Regions from separate parts of the Streptomyces kanamyceticus genome, predicted to be linked through region 2. Evidence: riboswitches for the same ligand, from Rfam matches in the RefSeq annotation. Region 2 holds a riboswitch; the other holds the start of a gene.
The links. Region 2 has a riboswitch for cobalamin ahead of metE (5-methyltetrahydropteroyltriglutamate--homocysteine S-methyltransferase). Riboswitches for the same ligand answer to the same signal wherever they lie in the genome.

Region 1 (3,264 bases), 7.4 Mb from region 2:
GTTCACTTTCCGTTCACCCAGGTTGCCTACGTTCCACATGCCACTGACGTCCAACAGAAGCCTGGGTAAATGGAACACATCACGCTTCTCCTCGGGATCGTGATCGTCACCGCTCTCGTGTTCGATTTCACGAACGGTTTCCACGACACTGCCAACGCGATGGCGACGACCATCTCGACCGGCGCTCTCAAGCCCAAGACGGCGGTGGCCATGTCCGCCGTGCTCAACCTCGTCGGCGCCTTCCTCTCCGTCGAAGTCGCCAAGACGATCTCCGGCGGCATCGTCAACGAGGACGGCCTCAAGACAGAGGTCATCTTCGCCGCGCTCGTCGGCGCGATCCTCTGGAACCTGCTGACCTGGCTGGTCGGCCTGCCCTCCAGTTCCTCCCACGCCCTCTTCGGCGGCCTCATCGGCGCCGCGGTCATGTCGATGGGCTGGTCGTCGATCAACGGCGGCACCGTCGTCACCAAGATCCTGATCCCGGCCCTCGCCGCGCCCCTCGTGGCGGGCATCGCCGCGATGCTGGCCACGCGCCTGACGTACCGGATCGGCCGCAACACCGACACCAAGGCCACCGCCAAGGGCTACCGCGTGGGCCAGATCGCCTCCGCGGGCCTCGTCTCACTGGCGCACGGCACCAACGACGCGCAGAAGACCATGGGCATCATCACGCTCGCCCTGGTCACCGGCGGTGTCCTCAACCCCGGTGCGAACCCCCCGATGTGGGTCATCGTCTCGGCCGGTGTGGCCATCGCCCTCGGCACCTACCTGGGCGGCTGGCGCATCATCCGCACCATGGGCAAGGGCCTCACCGACCTCCAGCCGCAGCAGGGCTTCGCCGCCCAGACCAGCGCCGCGACGGTCATCCTCGCCTCCTCGCACCTGGGCTTCTCGCTCTCCACCACCCAGTCCTGCTCCGGCGCCGTGATGGGCGCGGGCCTCGGCCGCAAGGGCGGCGTGGTCCGCTGGTCGACCGCGACCCGGATGTTCGTCGCGTGGGGCCTGACCCTGCCGGCCGCCGGTCTGGTCGGCGCGGGCGCCGAGTTCCTCACCAAGCAGGGCCCCTGGGGCATCGCGGCCACCGCCGCGATCCTGATCGGCGGCTCGGCCGTGATCTGGGTCCTCTCGCGACGCGACGCCGTCGACCACACCAACGTCACCGACGACGAGATCGGCGCCGCCAAGGACGCCGAGCCCGCGGGCGTCGTGACCACCGCGATCGCCGCCGTCTCACCGCCCCCGGTGGGCACGACGGCCACCACGGACTCCTCTTCCGAAGACCCGGTCAAGGCCACCATCTCGGCCCCGACCACGACCACGACCGGCGCCATGGCGGACCCCGCCAGGCCCGCGACGGTGTAAGGACGGATCAGCATGAGCATCGACTGGGCAGCTCTCGGCTCCGTCTTCGGAGTCAGCCTCGCGGTGACGGTGGCCCTGGTGGGCCTGTTCACGCTCGGCATCGTCGGCCTCTCCAAGCAGGAGGCGGCGGCCGCGTCCGGCGGCGGCTCCGCGGCGGTGGCCCGCACCGGCGCGTACGCCTGCTTCGCGCTGTGCGCGGCGGCGGTGGCGTACGGGATCTATCTGATCGTCGCCTGAGCCTCGTCCGAGCCTGACGACAGCTTCACCGGTGGGGTGCGGGACGTGCGTATGCGTCCCGCACCCCACCGTCGTGTGTGGGGCTCCGCACAGTCTCCCGCCGCAGGTCAACGGCGAGTTGACGGGCGTTCGCGGGGCGTGGTGGACTGCCGGGGCCAACTACGGCGGCAGGTGAGGAAGCCGGTGCGAATCCGGCGCGGTCCCGCCACTGTCATCGGGGAGCGACCTCCCCGGAAGCCAGGAACTCGCGCCGCCGCATCACGTCGAACCAGGGCGCGGACACCCTGAGTGAGGACATATCGCCATGCGCGGCCGCCCCTTGCCGGTTCCCCTTCCGAGTACGAGTCAGCTCCTCGGCACGGCGACCGGCTGACCCCCGTGAGTGCCGATCGCGACTTCGCGTACGGCGCCGCCGCCGGTCTCATCGGCGACCTGCTGCTCGGCGATCCGCGCCGGGGCCATCCGGTCGCCGCGTTCGGGCGTGCGGCGGGTGCCGTCGAGCGGGTGCTGTGGCGCGACCACCGCGGGTGGGGCGCGTTGCACGCCATGGTGTGCGCCGGTGGCGCCGCGGGTGCCGCCGCGCTCGCCTCTTCCCTCGTACGCCGTTCACCTGCCGGATCCGTCGCGCTGACGGCCGCCGCGACCTGGGCCGTGGTCGGCGGGACCTCGCTCGGGCGTGAGGCGCGGGCCGTCGGCGGGGCTCTGGAGGCCGGGGACATCGAGGTCGCGCGGGAGCGGCTGCCGCACCTGTGCGGGCGGGATCCGCAGGCGCTCGACGCCGACGGGATCGCGCGGGCCGTGGTGGAGTCCGTCGCGGAGAACACCTCGGACGCCGTGGTGGGGGCCCTGGTGTGGGGGGCGCTCGGCGGGGTGCCGGGGCTCGTCGCCTTCCGCGCCGTGAACACGCTCGACGCGATGGTCGGGCACAAGTCGCCCAAGTACCGGCGGTACGGGTGGGCTTCCGCCCGGGCCGACGACGTCATGGGATGGCCCGGGGCCCGGCTGACCGCCGTCCTCGCGACGCTCGCGGGCGACTCGCCGCGCGGCGCGCTGCGGGCCTGGCGCGCGGACGCCGCGAAGCATCCCAGTCCCAACGCGGGGCCCGTCGAGGCGTCCTTCGCCGGGGCCCTCGGCGTACGGCTCGGTGGGACGCTCTCGTACGCGGGGCGGGTCGAGCACCGTCCTGTTCTGAACGCGACCGGGCGTGCCGTACGGGTCCCGGACATCGAGCGGGCCGTGCGGCTCTCTCGACGGGTGAGCTGGCTGGCGCTGGGGGTCGCGGTGGCGGCCGCCCGGCGGAAACGGAGAGACGCATGAGCGGCGGGCTGCTGGTCGCGGGGACCACGTCGGACGCGGGCAAGAGCGTCGTCACCGCCGGGATCTGCCGGTGGCTGACGCGCAAGGGCGTGTCCGTCGCGCCCTTCAAGGCGCAGAACATGTCCCTCAACTCCTTCGTCACGCACGAAGGCGCCGAGATCGGGCGTGCGCAGGCCATGCAGGCGCAGGCCGCGCGGGTGGAGCCGAGCGCGCTGATGAACCCGGTGCTGCTCAAGCCGGGCAGCGACCGCTCCAGCCAGGTCGTCCTCATGGGCAAGCCGGTGGGCGAGATGAGCGCGCGCGGCTACCACGGGGGGCGCCAGGCGGCGCTCTTGGAGACCGTCGTGG
Region 2 (3,264 bases):
GACGAGTTGGAGGAAGCGCAGCAGGACGCGGGCCCTGCGCTGCGGGTTCCACTCGCCCCACGCCCGCTGGGCGGCGGTGGCGTCGGCGATCGCCGCTTCGGTGTCGGCCCGCCCCGCGAGCGGCACGCGGGCCTGCACGGAGCCGGTGTTGGGGTCGTACACGTCGCCGAAGAGGCCGGACGTGCCGACGGTGTGCTTGCCGCCGATGAAATGGGTGAGTTCACGGACCACGATGAGCCTGCTCTCGTCAGGTGGGGATCCGGGGATGGCGCGGCACACCGACGGGCGGCGCCCGGTGGGGCGCGCTCGGATCGGGGCCGCGGGACGCGAGGGCCGAAGAGCCGTCGGTGAGCCGCGAGTTGACGTACGCCGCCGGGGAGCCGGGAGTCGGGCCCACCTCGTGGGCCTACCTCGTGGGCCTACGTCGCCGGTGCGCTAGAAGTCGGCGCATACCGTCGGTCGCTCCGCCGGATCACCTGGGTCGTGGGTACGGACCGGTGCCATGCGTGTCTGCTCCATCCTCGTGGACAACACGGAACACCCCGCGGCCGGTATCCTGACTCCCGGATCAGCGCGCGCTCCCCCGCCTTCCCGACGGACACGACGTCCCTCGGTGGCGCGTTGTGTTGCGAGAACGCACTCCCCGGTCACAGTGGCGGGACCGCGCCGGATTCACACCGGCTTCCCTGACACCGCGGGCCTTGCCGAGGACCATATAGTTGGACGTCCTAGTAAGTCCACCCCGACAGGCTCGCGCAGCCGGGGGACGGGCGATCTCTTTCCGGCCGACGGGCAGCCGTTTCCGGCCGAACACGTCGGCGAGGCGGTCGACACCCGGCCGGGCCCCGACACCGTCCGGATCGGTGTCGGGGCCCGGCCGGGTTGCCGCCTTGGGCCCGAAACGATCGTCCCGCTTCCCCAACAGCCAAGTCAATCCTCGGGTTTCCTCACCAAGACCCAAGCTGCAGCTTGGGGCGATCCGACATGTGATCAGTGCTGCCCAAGACGGCCCGCACCCTCTAAGGTGGCCCGTGCAGCTGGTTCGCCCTGTCCGCCAGGCAGGCGCGTCGCAAGAGGGAACCCGGTGGGAATCCGGGACTGCCCCGCAGCGGTGAGTGGGAACGACCGCCGTCATACGCACTGGATCCGGCGGATCCGGGAAGCGACGGCCAGTAGGAATCCGCCTCGGCGGATGTGCCCACGAGTCCGAAGACCTGCCCGTTGCCCGCACGTGACCGATCACGTGCGGAATCCCGGTGACCTCGTGGGCGGGTCGGCGCGCATACCGTTCGGAGAACCGTGTCATCGACGCGTGTGAGGCCGGACGGTCCGTCATCCCTTCGCGTCCGCGTCCCGTCCCCGGGATGTTCAGGAGTCATCTCGCGAAGGAGATTTCCGTGACAACGAAGTCCGCAGCCGCGGCAGCACGGGCCACCGTGTACGGCTACCCCCGTCAGGGCGCGAACCGTGAACTGAAGAAGGCCGTCGAGGGCTACTGGAAGGGCCGCGTCACCGCGGACGCCCTCCGGGAGACCGCGGCGGAGCTGCGTCGCACCACCTGGCGGCAGTTGGCGGAGGCCGGTGTCCACGAGGTGCCGACCGGCGACTTCTCGTACTACGACCACGTGCTGGACACCAGCGTCATGGTCGGCGCCGTCCCCGCCAGGCACCGCGCGTCCTTCGAATCCGACGCCCTGGACGGGTACTTCGCGATGGCTCGCGGCACCCAGGACGTGGCGCCGCTGGAGATGACCAAGTGGTTCGACACCAACTACCACTACTTGGTGCCGGAGTTGGGCCCGGACACCGTCTTCGCCACCGACTCCGCCAAGCAGGTCGCCGAGCTCAAGGAGGCCCTCGCGCTCGACCTCTCGGCCCGCCCGGTCCTCGTCGGCCCCGTCACCTACCTGCTGCTCGCCAAGCCCGCACCGGGAGTCCCCGCCGACTTCGAGCCACTCACCCTCCTCGACCGGCTGCTTCCGGTGTACGCGGAGGTGCTCGCCGATCTGCGCGCGGCCGGCGCCCAGTGGGTGCAGCTCGACGAGCCCGCCCTGGTGCAGGACCGCACCCCGGCCGAGCTCAACGCCGCCACCCGCGCCTACCGCGAACTCGGCGCCCTCACCGACCGGCCCAAGCTCCTGGTCGCCTCCTACTTCGACCGGCTCGGCGACGCCCTGCCCGTCCTGGCGAAGGCCCCGATCGACGGCCTGGCCCTCGACTTCACCGACGCCGCGGCCGCCAACCTCGACGACCTCGCCGCCGCGGGTGGCCTCCCCGGCAAGCGGCTCGTCGCCGGTGTGGTCAACGGCCGCAACATCTGGATCAACGACCTGGAGAAGTCCCTGTCCACCCTGGGCACCCTCCTCGGGCTCGCCGACCGGGTCGACGTGGCCGCCTCCTGCTCGCTCCTGCACGTCCCGATCGACGCCGCGGCCGAGCGGGACATCGACCCGCAGATCCTGCGGTGGCTCGCCTTCGCCCGGCAGAAGACCACCGAGATCGTCGCCCTGGCCAAGGGCCTGTCCCAGGGCACCGACACCATCGCCGCGGAACTCGCCGCCAACCGCGCCGACTTGGCGTCGCGCGCCGGATCGGCGATCACCCACGACCCGGCCGTACGGGCCCGGGCCGCCGCCGTCACCGACGCCGAAGGACGCCGCTCCCAGCCGTACGCCGAGCGGTCCGCGGCCCAGCGTTCGCACCTCAAGCTGCCGCTGCTTCCCACTACCACGATCGGCTCGTTCCCGCAGACCACCGAATTGCGCACGGCCCGCGCCGACCTGCGCGCGGGACGCCTCGACACGGCGGGCTACGAGGAGCGCATCAGGAACGAGATCCGTGAGGTCGTCTCCTTCCAGGAGAAGACCGGGCTCGACGTCCTGGTGCACGGCGAGCCCGAACGCAACGACATGGTGCAGTACTTCGCCGAACAGCTCACCGGCTACCTCGCCACGCAGCACGGCTGGGTCCAGTCGTACGGCACCCGTTATGTGCGCCCGCCGGTCCTCGCGGGCGACATCTCCCGACCTGAACCGATGACGGTGCGCTGGACGTCCTTCGCCAACTCCCTCACCGACCGCCCCGTCAAGGGCATGCTCACCGGGCCCGTCACCATGCTCGCCTGGTCCTTCGTCCGCGACGACCAGCCGCTCGGCGACACCGCGCGCCAGGTCGCCCTCGCCCTGCGCGACGAGGTCAACGACCTGGAGGCCGCGGGCACTTCGGTCATCCAGGTCGACGAGCCCGCGCTGCGCGAGACCCTGC

Region 1: another riboswitch for cobalamin. It lies ahead of CP970_RS33715 (cobalamin biosynthesis protein); the one in region 2 lies ahead of metE (5-methyltetrahydropteroyltriglutamate--homocysteine S-methyltransferase).

What each region holds. Positions count from the first base shown of each region.
Region 1 is NZ_CP023699.1:7,765,469-7,768,732, reverse strand. Features, by position in the region: gene CP970_RS33725 (inorganic phosphate transporter) at 70-1,362, shown strand; gene CP970_RS33720 (hypothetical protein) at 1,375-1,599, shown strand; cobalamin riboswitch at 1,725-1,868, shown strand; gene CP970_RS33715 (cobalamin biosynthesis protein) at 1,978-2,916, shown strand; gene CP970_RS33710 (cobyric acid synthase) at 2,913-3,264, shown strand, end outside.
Region 2 is NZ_CP023699.1:383,337-386,600, forward strand. Features, by position in the region: gene CP970_RS01530 (CoA-acylating methylmalonate-semialdehyde dehydrogenase) at 1-231, opposite strand, end outside; cobalamin riboswitch at 530-724, opposite strand; cobalamin riboswitch at 1,022-1,236, shown strand; gene metE (5-methyltetrahydropteroyltriglutamate--homocysteine S-methyltransferase) at 1,398-3,264, shown strand, end outside.